4 regions of the Halomonas binhaiensis genome follow, and region 1 is predicted to be linked to each of the others. Evidence: predicted binding sites of a transcription regulator. Region 1 holds the regulator's gene; each other region holds the start of a gene.

Region 1 (3,124 bases):
GGCACCAACAACACAAAGATTAGATCGACGGGCTCACCATCGATCGCATCAAAGTCGATAGGCTCAGAAAGCTTGAGAAAGCCCGAGATTGGCGTTTTGCAGTGAGGGTTACGGGCATGAGGAATGGCCACACCATTACCGATACCCGTACTGCCTAGCCGCTCGCGGCCAATCAGTCGGCTAAAGACTTCCTGGCTGTCCAGGCTCGGAGTATTTTGCGCAATAAAGGTGCTGAAAAATTCCAGCACCCTTTTTTTGCTTCCTCCCGGCACATCAAAGAGAGTGCGCTCGGGAGGGAGAATGGCTTCCAATGTCATAATGATGGGGGATCAACGGAGTCCGGTGCCCTGAGCTCGGGCTTGAGATTTTTCCTTATGCTTGACCAACTGACGATCAAGCTTGTCGGCAAGCGCGTCGATGGCGGCATACATATCGCCATCTTGTGCATCAGCATGGAGATCAGCACCGGCGGCGTGAAGCGTGCAGGCGGCGTGCTGGCGTTCCTTCTCCACTGACAATGTCACCTGAACGTTGGTGATATTGTCGTAGTGGCGCTCCACTCGAGTGAGCTTCTCTTGTACGTAGTCACGCAGGGGGTCGGTCAGTTCAACGTGATGGCCGGTGATGTTTACTTGCATGACAAGCTCCTTGCTCTTGCATGTGGTAGCTCGATTGTAACCCTTTTTCTGATCCTGCAAACCCCCTCATCGAAGTTGCTTGAAATCTGGCAGGAGAGCCCGTGATTCAGCAACTTGTATGGTTTATCAGCTTGTCCAGCAGGCGGATTCAACGGCAGCGGGTGTTTGCGGGCAGTCCTTGCGACTTTAAGACGCGCCTCAGCGTAGACGTTTTCTCTCGCTGGATGAGGGAATATGCATCGACTCACGGTACTTGGCTACTGTACGTCGGGCCACGTTGACGCCAGTCGCATTAAGCAGCTCGACCAGCTTGCTGTCGGATAGCGGCTTGCGAGGAGGCTCGTCCTGGATGAGTTTCTTGATCATGGCGCGAATTGCTGTGCTGGAATGAGCGTCGCCATCGTTGCCTACCTGGCTGGAGAAAAAGTATTTGAGTTCGAAGACGCCACGGGGGGTATAGATGAACTTCTGTGTCGTGACTCGAGAGATGGTGGACTCATGCATCTCGACCTTGTCTGCAATGTCGGCCAGGATCAGGGGTTTCATTGCTTCTTCGCCATGATCTAGAAAGTCGATCTGGCGTGCCATGATTTCACGGCCCACCTTGAGCAGGGTGTCATTGCGGCTGGATAGACTCTTGAGAAGCCAGCGGGCTTCCTGCAGATGATCCTTGAGAAACTGGTTGTCCTGGCTTTTATCGGCACGGCGAATCAAGGCTGCGTAGTCGGGTTGAATACGCAGTCGCGGCATGGCATCAGGGTTGAGCTCTACCTGCCAGCCAGCGGCGCTGTGGCGTACGATGAGGTCAGGTATCACGTAGTCTGAGCTGTTGTCACCGAATTGACTGCCGGGGCGCGGATCGAGGCTGCGTATGAGGCGGATGACGCTGTCGAGCTGGTCGTCATCCAGGCTGAGACGGCGCTTGAGCATGCGACGATCATCAGCAGCCAGAGCCTCGAGAAACTGGCGGACCAGACGCCCTGCCTGGGCCAGCAGAGGCGTTTCCCTGGGCAATGCATCGAGTTGCAGGGATAGGCACTCGCGCAGGTCGCGAGCGAAGACGCCGGTGGGTTCGAACTGTTGCAGGCGCTTGAGAATGGCCTCGACATCGCTCAGGGTCAATGGCTCCAGACCTTGGCCGAGAAGGCCTTCATGGATGTCTTCCAATGGCTGATCGAGATAACCGTCGCTGGTGACAGCATCAATCAGGCTTTCGGCGATGCGGTTTTCTGCTGGAGAAATGTCGAGCATGGCCAACTGCCAACTGAGATGGCTCTGGAGTGACTGGCTATCGGCCTGACGCTCGAAGTCGGGCGCTTCACCGCTGCCGGCAGGTGCCATGCCGAGGTCCTGGAAGGTGTCCTCCCATTCGCTGTCGGTCGTCAGGTCTGCAGGAATTTCATCGGCCCAGTCGTCATCTGTGGTTTCCTGGGCCTGTTGCTCGCCAAAATCATCTTCCAGCTCGAGCATGGGGTTGGAATCCAGGGCCTGCTGGATCTCCTGGCGCAGGTCCAGGGTGGATAGCTGCAACAGAGCAATGGCCTGTTGCAGTTGGGGAGTCATGGTGAGCTGGGTGCCAAGACGCAGCTGCAGTGACGCCTTGAGGGCCATTAGCGAATTCCGGTTAAGGAAACACTGATGGATATTACAGTGCTTCTCGGGTGGATGATCGCATCACACTAACGGCGAGTCGGGCGGCATGCAAGTCCCTTGCCAACATTAGTTAAAGGCGGAAGTTTTCGCCTAGATACACTTCCTTGACCCGCTGGTTGGCAAGAATGTCATGGGCATTGCCTTCAGCGATGATCTGTCCATCGCCCACGATGTAGGCATGATCACAGATATCGAGTGTCTCGCGGACGTTGTGGTCGGTAATCAGAACGCCGATATTGCGTGCCTTGAGCTGGCGAATGATGGCCTTGATCTCACCGACGGAAATGGGATCGACGCCGGCAAAGGGCTCATCAAGAAGAATGAAGGCGGGTTCTGTTGCCAGGGCGCGGGCAATCTCCACCCTGCGACGTTCACCGCCGGACAATGCCATGCCGGGATTGTCGCGGATATGGGTGACATGGAAGTCTTCCAGCAGTTGCTCCAGGCGCTGTTGACGGCCGGCCTTGTCAAGGTCCTTGCGAGTTTCGAGAATCGCCATGATGTTATCGGCAACCGTCAGCTTGCGGAATATCGAGGCTTCCTGGGGCAGGTAGCCAATTCCGGCAAGTGCTCGCTCGTGCATGGCGGCACGACTCAGGTCCATTTCGTCAATGGCAACTTCGCCGGAGTCTGCGCGCACCAGTCCCACGATCATGTAGAACGAGGTGGTCTTGCCGGCACCATTGGGGCCGAGCAGACCGACAATGCTGCCCTGGCGAATGGACAAGCTGATGTCATGGACGACGCGGCGTTTCTTGTAGCTCTTGGCCAGGTTGCGGGCGTGAAGCGTCTTCATCAGTTACCTTGCTCCGGCTCGAGAGTCATGCGAATAC
Region 2 (3,124 bases), 370 kb from region 1:
GCTGGCACATCCAGACGGTGACCAAGCGCAGCCGCACGATCGAAGCTCAGCGCTGGATTGGTTTCGGCAAAATGGTAGTGGGAACCGACTTGAATCGGGCGGTCGCCGGTATTGGCGACATCAAGGGTTCGGCGTGGACGGCCCTTGCACAACTCAATGTCGTCGCTGTTCAATTGGTATTCACCCGGAATCATCGCGACTTCCTTCTTGTTGACACGGCAAGTTGTTGACGTGGAAGACGATTGAAATGACAGACGCTTGGAATATTCGACGGCTCAGGTGATCGGGTTATGGACGGTGACAAGCTTGGTACCATCAGGGAAAGTGGCTTCGACCTGCACTTCATCCACCATTTCCGCCACACCATCCATCACGTCCTCTCTACACAGGATGCGCCGACCAGCCCCCATCATCTCTGCCACCGAGCGCCCCTCCCGTGCACCCTCCATGATCTCGCAGCTGATCAGGGCTATCGCTTCCGGGTAGTTCAGCTTGAGCCCCTTGGCCCGGCGCCGTTCTGCCAACAACCCAGCCGTGAACAGCAACAGCTTGTCTTTGTCCCTTGGCGTCAGCTCCATGGCTGTCGTCTCCTTCAAGATGCAGTTAAATGAATGATCGTTCGTGGCAGGCTTCAGGTTCGCCAGATGCGTGGTGGGCACACTTCGCGACCGTTGAACAGCGGGCGCAGCGCTGCCCAGGCGGCCTCACACAGCCCCCAGGCCTGAGCGCGCGAGTCTCCCAGGTAGCGCAATAACAACACGCCATGACGCTGGGTCACCGCCCAGCCAGGAGAGGCCATCTTGTCCAGTTGCCGACGTATCTCCTCTACCGCAGCCAAGGGATCGGCCAGCCCCGCGGCCCACAGAGTGGCCTGAACCTGGTGTCCACCCTGGCCCCAACGACCATGGAAGCGGCGATGCAACGGATCCAGAGGCTGACGTTCCAGCCACAATGGGCGTCCATCCAGCGTCAGACGAAAGCGTTGCTCTAGATGACCACTGACAAATGGCATCTGGCTCGCAGGACGTCCCAGGGCCAGGACTTCCCAGCCCAGACAGCGGGCACTTTTCTCCAGCACCACTTCCGTTTCCTGAATGCCGCGAGAACCGTCAAAGGCAATGGTTTCCTGAGGCAGCCACTCAACAAAGGCCGCATCGGCGATATTGAGGCGCGTGTGCTGTTTCCAGGCCACGCCATGGCTGTCGGCGCGGTAGAGCTTGTTCGCTGCAGGGGTGGTGAGCAACGCAGAGGCACCTGGCTCCACACGAACATCGACATGCAGCCTGTCGCCACTGACCAGTCCACCCGGTGGGTGCAGCAGGTAGACATGACAAGGGCCATGGTTACCTTCGGGATAAAAGGGGCGCTGCACACGCAGGGGCCCGTGATGATCCACATCTCTCAGGCGGGTCACACCGCCGTCTTCCTGGAAGCCGAGGCGCAAGCGGGCCTCCCAGCAACGCTGGTCATCGAAACGATGCCCCGATGACCAGGCACTACGCTGAGGTGGTTGCTGCGCAGTCATATGACTCCCCTAATGCACGACCCAAGGTATTTCATTTGCTCAATTACGGTGCAACTGCTGTACCAAATTGAACTGACAGGCTATGAAACCTTTTATTATCAAAACCTTAAGAATCAAGAACTCAATACAACCCTGTATACAACATGTTGTTTTCTCACAAAAAAGGTGCATATCGAATCGACATGCACCTTTTTGAGGCAGAGCTGATTCAGACCGTCAGATACCGCTTGATGATGGCCTCATCGAGGGCATCGATATCACCGCTGGCCACACGGCGCCCGCGATCAAGAATGGTGAAGTAATCGGCATATTTTCGTGCAAAGGGCAATTTCTGCTCCACCAGCAGGACAGTCAGACCATCATCGGCTATCAACTGGCGGATCACCTCGCCAATCTGGGCGACGATATTGGGCTGAATGCCCTCTCCTGGTTCATCGAGAATCAGCAGGCGTGGCTCAAGCACCAGCGCCCGCCCAATGGCCAGTTGCTGTTGTTGCCCACCCGATAGATCACCGCCACGGCGTTGACGCATTTCCTTGAGTACAGGAAACAACTCATAGATACGTTCAGGAATTGTCTTGAGCCCACTGGCAGCGAGACCTGTTCGCAGGTTTTCTTCCACGCTGAGCAAGGGAAAGATTTGTCGTCCCTGAGGCACATAGCCGATTCCCAGGCGGGAACGGGCCTCCATTCGCTGCCTTCCGAGATCCATTTCTCCGGCATAGTGCATTTGCCCGCCACGTATCGGCACCTCACCCATGATTGCCTTCATCAGGGTGGTCTTGCCCACACCATTGCGTCCCAATACACAGGTGCAGGCACCTCGCGGCACGTCCAGATCAAGGTCCCACAGGGTATGACTTTCACCGTAATACTGGTCCAGCCCCTGAATACTCAGCATCAGGCCACCTCCTCTTCGCCACCCAAATAGACCTCGATGACTTTGGGGTCACTGGCCACCTTGTCCATGCTGCCTTCAGCCAGCACACTGCCCTGGTGAAGCACAGTCACCGTACGCGCGATGGAGCGTACGAACCCCATGTCATGTTCGACGACCACCACCGAGTGGCGGCCAGCGAGCCCCATCAGCAACTCAGCGGTGCGCTCCATTTCCTGCTCGGTCATGCCGGCCACAGGTTCATCGACCAGCAACAGACGCGGCCGCTGCATCAGTAGCATGCCGATCTCCAGCCACTGCTTCTGACCATGGGACAGAATGGCAGCCTCGCGCCGCGCCAAGGCAGTGAGCCCGGTGGTGTCGAGCACTTCATCGATACGATCGCGCGTTTCCCCCGTCAGCCTCGCCGTCAACGTCGGCCACAGGCGCTTGTCCGTGGCCATGGCCAGCTCAAGGTTCTCGAATACACTGAGGGCTTCGAATACCGTAGGTTTCTGGAACTTGCGCCCGATGCCCAGGCGAGCTATCTGTGGTTCGTCCATGTTGAGCAGGTCATGGCGGCTGCCGAACCAGACACTTCCGCTATCGGGCCGAGTCTTGCCGGTGATGATGTCCATCATGGTGGTCTTGCCAGCTCCATTAGGCCCGATGATGCAACGCAACTCGCCATCATCGATAGTCAGATTGAGAGCGTTGATTGC
Region 3 (3,124 bases), 360 kb from region 1:
GCGCTGACGCCCTGGCCGAGCAGCAGCATGCAGATCATGGCCAGCCCAATGCACAGCCTGCGACCGCAAGACAATCGTCTCATCGAGAGTTTCCTTCAACGTGAGGCGGGGTGTCTCAACACCGGTGACACCCCCGCCCATGGCATGTGGTAGGCGAACTTCACTCGGCCGTTGCGACTTCAGCACCACCACAGGAGCCCTTGACCACGTTGTAGTTACCGCACTCCAGAGGCTTCCTCCAGTCACTGATCAGGTCCTTGGAACCTTCCAGATAATCGGACCAGGCATCACCTGCCACGGAGGATGGTGTCTGCCAGACAACGGAAAACTGGCCATCATCCTGAATCTCACCAATCAGAACAGGCTTGGTGATATGGTGGTTGGGCATCATGGTGGCGTAGCCGCCACTCAGATTGGGTACGCTGACACCGATAATCGCTTCCTTGATCGCATCCGGCTCTGTGGTGCCAGCCTTGCGCACTGCTTCGGCCCACATGTTGAAGCCGATGTAATGGGCTTCCATGGGATCGTTGGTCACCGCGTTGTCGTCACCAGTGAACTCATACCAGGCATCGATGAAGTCATAGTTGGCATCGTCATCCACGCTCATGAAGTAGTTCCAGGCCGCGAGGTGTCCGACCAGTGGCGCGGTGTCGATACCCGACAGCTCCTGCTCGCCCACTGAAAAAGCCACGACGGGAATATCCGCCGCGTCGACACCCTGGTTACCCAGTTCCCGGTAGAACGGTACATTGGCATCGCCATTGATGGTCGAGACCACCGCCGTCTTCTTGCCTGTGCTACCGAACTGCTTGATCTCGGCAACGATGTTCTGCCAGTCGGAGTGACCAAAAGGTGTGTAGTTGACCATGATGTCGTCTTCAGCGACGCCATGGGACTTGAGATAGGCCTGCAGAATCTTGTTGGTAGTACGCGGATAGACATAGTCAGTGCCAGCCAATACCCAGCGTTCCACGCCCAGTTCATTCATCAGGTAGTCCACCGCAGGAATTGCCTGCTGGTTCGGCGCTGCCCCCGTGTAGAAGACATTCTCGGAAGATTCTTCGCCTTCATACTGGACGGGATAGAACAGCAAGCCATTGAGCTCTTCTACGACCGGCAATACCGACTTGCGTGACACTGACGTCCAGTTGCCAAAAATGACATCCACTTTTTCCTGAGCCAGCAATTCCCTGGCCTTCTCCGCAAACAGCGGCCAGTTGGAGGCCGGATCGACAACGACAGGCTCAAGCTCTCGTCCCAGCAATCCTCCCGCTTCGTTCTGCTGTTCGATGAGCATCAGCATGGTGTCTTTCAGCGTCGACTCGCTGATGGCCATGGTGCCTGAAAGCGAATGCAGGATACCGACCTTGATCGGCCCATCATCCTGCGCCAGGGCAAATCCGCTGCTACCCAGAGTCAGGGCAGTGACGCTGAGAGCATGAACGAGAGACAGAGGAATGCGTGACATGGTGTTCTCCAGCATTGTTGTTGTGTGCGAGGCTTGTTGTTCTATAAATGTTCTATACATGCTCTAGGCATGTTCTATGCCTTCTACACACTGCAAGAGTCCTGCCAACTTCTTGCTAACTGTCATGCCAATCGTCTTCCTGCTGTCCTGACACCTGCCTTTATACCTATCTTTCCAACGGTTCTTCCTGCAACTCCTTGCTGCACCAATCGTGCTCTCTCCTGAGAACTTGTGAGCATGCAGCGCTTCATTACCGTGCATGAACAAAATGCCTGGCACCGCGCCGGTGCAGCCCATGCGAAAGACACAAAAAAAGGGCACCGTCGAGGTGCCCAAAAGGTGTCGGACGAGGGCATCAAGCCCTGCATCAGTCACACGGGAATCAATCGCCCGTCACTTCTGTCTTCAATGCCATGCGCCGGCGCAGGATCGGCCCGACGATATACGGCAGGATCAGACCGGCAATGGCGAAAGCCCACAGCCCAATGGACAGGCCGCTGCTCCACAGCACCATCCAGTCACCATCGGAAATGTCCATGGCGTGGCGCAGGTTCTTCTCCATTTCCGGACCCAGCAGCAGGCCGAGGATGACCGGCACCAGCGGGATTTCCAGCTTGCGCAGCAAGTAGCCCGCGACACCGAAGGCGACCATGAAGTACAGATCGAAGGTGGTGTTGCTGATCGAATAGATACCGACGAAGGCCACCATGGTGACAATCGGCAGCAGGTACATCGGCGGCACCGACAGCAGTCTGACGAAGATGCCCACCAGCGGAATGTTCAGCAGCAACAGCAGGAAGTTACCGATCAGCAGCGCCGCAATCACGCCCCACACGATATCCGCATGCTGGGTGAACATCAGCGGGCCCGGGGTGATGTTGAGCGAGATCAACAACGCCAGCAGCACCGCTGTGGTGCCACTGCCCGGCACGCCGAGGGTCAGCATGGGCACCAGCGCCCCACTGGAAGCCCCATTGTTGCCGGCTTCCGGCGCCGCCACGCCACGCGGATCGCCTTCACCGAAGTGGCCCTTCTTGCCGACGATCTTCTTCTCCAGGGTGTAGCTGATGAAGCTGCCCAGCGAGGCCCCGGCTCCCGGCAACACGCCAGCAATGAAACCCAGCACGCCGCCGCGCAGACTGGACGGCAAGATGCCGCGAATGTCCGACCAGCTCAGCTTGAGCTTGCTCACCGCGATGGTCTTCCTGCCCTTGCCGACCCGGTCCTCGATGAAGAACAGCAGCTCGGAAATGGCGAATAGACCGACGATGGCGATGATGAAGTCGATCCCTTCATACAACTCCAGCACATTGAAGGTGTAACGCTGCACCCCGGTGCTGTCGATGCCCATGGTCGAGATCATCAGACCTAGACAGGCCGCGACCACCGTCTTCATCGGGTTCTTGCCGGTAATGCCGCCCAGGGTGGCAAAGGCCAGCATGAACAGGGCAAAGTATTCCGCCGGACCAAAGGTCAGGGCGAAGTCCGCCAGGATCGGTGCCAGCAGGATCAGGCCGATGGTAGCGATCAGGCTGCCGATGAAGGAGGCGATGGCGGAGATGGCCAGGGCCTCGGCGGCCTTGCCCTTCTGGGCCATGGGATAGCCATCCAGGCAGGTCATCATCGCTGGCTCGTCGCCGGGAATGTTGAGCA
Region 4 (3,124 bases), 1.9 Mb from region 1:
CCGTCTTGTAGTAAGGCAACGTAGCCAGACTGGGCAAAAATAAAGCGGGCTCCGCATTGCGGAGCCCGCTTCCATATGGATTCGACATAACGGAAGAGGCCAACTGCTGCCTGACAGTTCGTCTTCCACCGCTGTCTTTAGCAGCTGTCTTTAGCAGCTATAGTACATGTCGAACTCGACCGGGTGCGTCGCCATGCGAATGCGCTCGACGTCCTGGGACTTGAGTTCGATGTAGGCATCGATCATGTCGTCGGTGAACACTCCACCCTCGGTGAGGAAGGCGCGGTCGGCATCCAGAGCTTCCAGGGCCTGATCCAGACTCTCGGCCACGGTCGGGATGGCCTTGCCTTCTTCCGGCGGCAGGTCATACAGGTTCTTGTCCATGGCATCGCCAGGATGAATCTTGTTCTTGATACCGTCGATACCCGCCATCAGCAGCGCTGCAAAGCACAGATAGGGATTGGCTGTCGGGTCAGGGAAACGTACCTCGACACGCTTGGCCTTGGGGCTGGAAGTGTACGGGATACGAATCGAGGCAGAGCGGTTACGTGCACTGTAGGCCAGCATGACCGGTGCTTCGAAGCCCGGTACCAGACGCTTGTAGGAATTGGTGGAAGCGTTGGTGAAGGCGTTCAGCGCACGAGCATGCTTGATGATACCGCCGATGTAGTACAGCGCCATTTCTGACAGGCCAGCATACTGGTCGCCAGCAAACTGGTTGACCCCGTCCTTCCAGAAAGACTGGTGGACATGCATACCACTGCCGTTATCACCAACCAGCGGCTTGGGCATGAAAGTCGCTGTCTTGCCGTAGGCATCGGCAACGTTGTGCACGACGTACTTGAGCGCCTGCACTTCGTCGGCTTTCTTCACCAGAGTGTTGAAGGCAACACCGATTTCGTTCTGACCGGCATTGGACACCTCATGGTGGTGAACCTCGACCTTCTGACCGATGGCTTCCAGGGTGTTGCACATGGCACCACGGATATCGTGGAAGCTGTCGACCGGGGGAACCGGGAAGTAGCCGCCCTTGACCCGCGGACGGTGCCCCAGATTGCCACCTTCCACAGCGCGATCGGTAGACCAGGCACCCTCCCCGGAAGAAATCTTGTACATGGCGCCTTCGATGTCGGCCTTCCAGTGAACCTCATCAAAGATGAAGAACTCGGGCTCCGGGCCAAAGAAGGCGGTGTCGCCCAGACCAGCAGACTGCAGATAGGCCTCGGCGCGCTTGGCGATGGAGCGCGGATCACGCTCGTAGCCCTGCATGGTGGCCGGTTCGATGATGTCACAGACCAGCACCACAGTAGTGTCTTCGGTGAACGGATCGAGATAGGCAGTGCCATCTTCCGGGCGCAGAATCATGTCAGACTCATTGATGCCCTTCCAACCAGAGATGGAGGAACCATCGAACATCTGACCGTTTTCGAAGAACTCTTCGTCCACGTCACGGGCAGGAATAGTGACATGCTGCTCTTTACCACCGGTATCGGTAAAACGCAGATCGACCCACTTCACATCATGTTCTTCAATCAGGGCAAGTGTCTTTTCTGACATGCGGTCCTCCAGTTGAGCTTGTCTTGTATTCAAGGGCTCGTAGTTGGGTGCTCAGGTAGTTAGGTGCTCGTAATTCAAAAAACAGAGTTCAAAAAACTGAATTCAAAGCCAGGCACGAGTGTTCCGACGGGTCGGCCATTCGCCATGGTTGCCGCTTCCAGAGCAGGGGTTCCTCTACTCTTTCGGAGTAGCGAATCTGTTGTAGCACGCTACTGGGCGGCTGCCCACGGTCGCCTGTGCGACATGATCTCACTTGCCATTCACAATGCAGACTGCGTGCCAAAATTGCACCACCAAGGGTAGAAAAAATCTCAACAATTTGATTTTGCGAGTTATTTATTTTTCATCACGTGCGCCACGATGGTTCAACCTGGGCCTTCTGGGTGTTGTGACCATGAAATCCCAACCTCCAAGGCACCAACATGGTGCACAAAGAAGCAAAAAGCACCATATCAGGGCATGCGCAGTCCCGAAGAATCCTGAGTCCCGAGGAGCGCGCAGGCACACAGTCATGTGACTGTTACACAAAGCCTGCTAACTTTCCTACTGGAACTAAATGCAACTCAAATATACACTTGTTTACATGTTGTATTCATGTTGCTCTACGGCAGCGACCTACCTATATGGAGCGTCGTCGTGTACTTCAGCCTGATCATCGATGCCAGATCCTCGGGAAAAGCCCTCAATCATCTACTCTGCCAGGCGTCCAGGGTAGCGTCTCTATATTCTGGCCACAGTGAAATCCTGGTGGTGGACGATGGTGTGCTCGATCGGCAGCTTTCCAGACCAGGCACTCCTGGCTGGAAACTGGACAACTGTCGCATCATTCACTGTTACTCGGATTCACTGGGGCAGCGACTCAACCTGGCTGCCGCCTATAGCCGTGGGCGCATGCTGGGATTCTGCTTTTCCGAGTGTGATCCGGACTGGGGAAAACGCTTGGTGGCAGCCGCCAATAGCGACCAGAAGAACAGTGCCATTGCCCCTCGTCAGGCTCAATGGAGCTGGTGCCCATGGCGCTGGAGAAAGGGGGAACCCCCTCATGCTCTGGGTGTAGAACGAGAGTGGTTCGATCTCCTTGGCGGCTTCGACCCGATCATGGAAAAGGGTGTTCTTCAAGATCTCATCAGCAGGCTCAAGGCTTGCCATGCAAGCACCATCACGCAATACGCCTGACTTCACTCCGGCCGGTGTGCCCAACAACCGCTCTTGAGCCACACCTCCAGGAAGCGCAGAGCCTAGTCAGCGCAGAAAGCGTTCAGGACGAAAAGGGGCAATATCTATCGCAGGCGTCCGCTCTGCCACCAGATCAGCCGTGATCTCAGCACTTGCCGCGGAGAACGTCCAGCCGAAGATACCATGTCCGGTATTCAGCAACAGATTGGAATACTTGCCACGTCCGAGTATCGGTGGGCCGTCTGGTGTCATGGGACGAAACCCTGCCCACGGCGTTGCCTTATCTAGCACGGCGACACCAGGAAAGCGCATGTCGACGGCTTCTTTCAGTGTGTCTATGCGAGAGGCCGGCAAGCATCGATCGAAGTTGGCCAGTTCTGCAAAGCCAGCC

Evidence for each region. The regulator sigma-54, encoded in region 1, starts transcription at its own class of promoters, with help from an activator protein. The targets are predictions, from matches to a motif close to TGGCACNNNNNTTGCTNT.
Region 2: the regulator sigma-54 is predicted to act here: its motif matches at 1,573-1,590, upstream of E4T21_RS08635 (urease accessory protein UreD).
Region 3: the regulator sigma-54 is predicted to act here: its motif matches at 1,561-1,578, upstream of urtA (urea ABC transporter substrate-binding protein).
Region 4: the regulator sigma-54 is predicted to act here: its motif matches at 1,822-1,839, upstream of glnA (glutamate--ammonia ligase).

What each region holds. Positions count from the first base shown of each region.
Region 1 covers NZ_CP038437.2:1,617,322-1,620,445, forward strand. Annotated here, with positions in the region: gene ptsN (PTS IIA-like nitrogen regulatory protein PtsN) at 1-317, opposite strand, end outside; gene hpf (ribosome hibernation-promoting factor, HPF/YfiA family) at 330-638, opposite strand; gene E4T21_RS07035 (RNA polymerase factor sigma-54) at 837-2,249, opposite strand; gene lptB (LPS export ABC transporter ATP-binding protein) at 2,362-3,087, opposite strand; gene lptA (lipopolysaccharide transport periplasmic protein LptA) at 3,087-3,124, opposite strand, start outside.
Region 2 covers NZ_CP038437.2:1,985,532-1,988,655, reverse strand. Annotated here, with positions in the region: gene E4T21_RS08645 (urease subunit beta) at 1-194, opposite strand, end outside; gene ureA (urease subunit gamma) at 276-578, opposite strand; gene E4T21_RS08635 (urease accessory protein UreD) at 632-1,525, opposite strand; gene urtE (urea ABC transporter ATP-binding subunit UrtE) at 1,734-2,426, opposite strand; gene urtD (urea ABC transporter ATP-binding protein UrtD) at 2,426-3,124, opposite strand, start outside.
Region 3 covers NZ_CP038437.2:1,979,609-1,982,732, reverse strand. Annotated here, with positions in the region: gene urtB (urea ABC transporter permease subunit UrtB) at 1-83, opposite strand, end outside; gene urtA (urea ABC transporter substrate-binding protein) at 161-1,471, opposite strand; gene E4T21_RS08605 (tripartite tricarboxylate transporter permease) at 1,854-3,124, opposite strand, start outside.
Region 4 covers NZ_CP038437.2:4,569,344-4,572,467, forward strand. Annotated here, with positions in the region: gene glnA (glutamate--ammonia ligase) at 151-1,557, opposite strand; gene E4T21_RS19920 (glycosyltransferase family protein) at 2,194-2,733, shown strand; gene E4T21_RS19925 (D-amino acid dehydrogenase) at 2,800-3,124, opposite strand, start outside.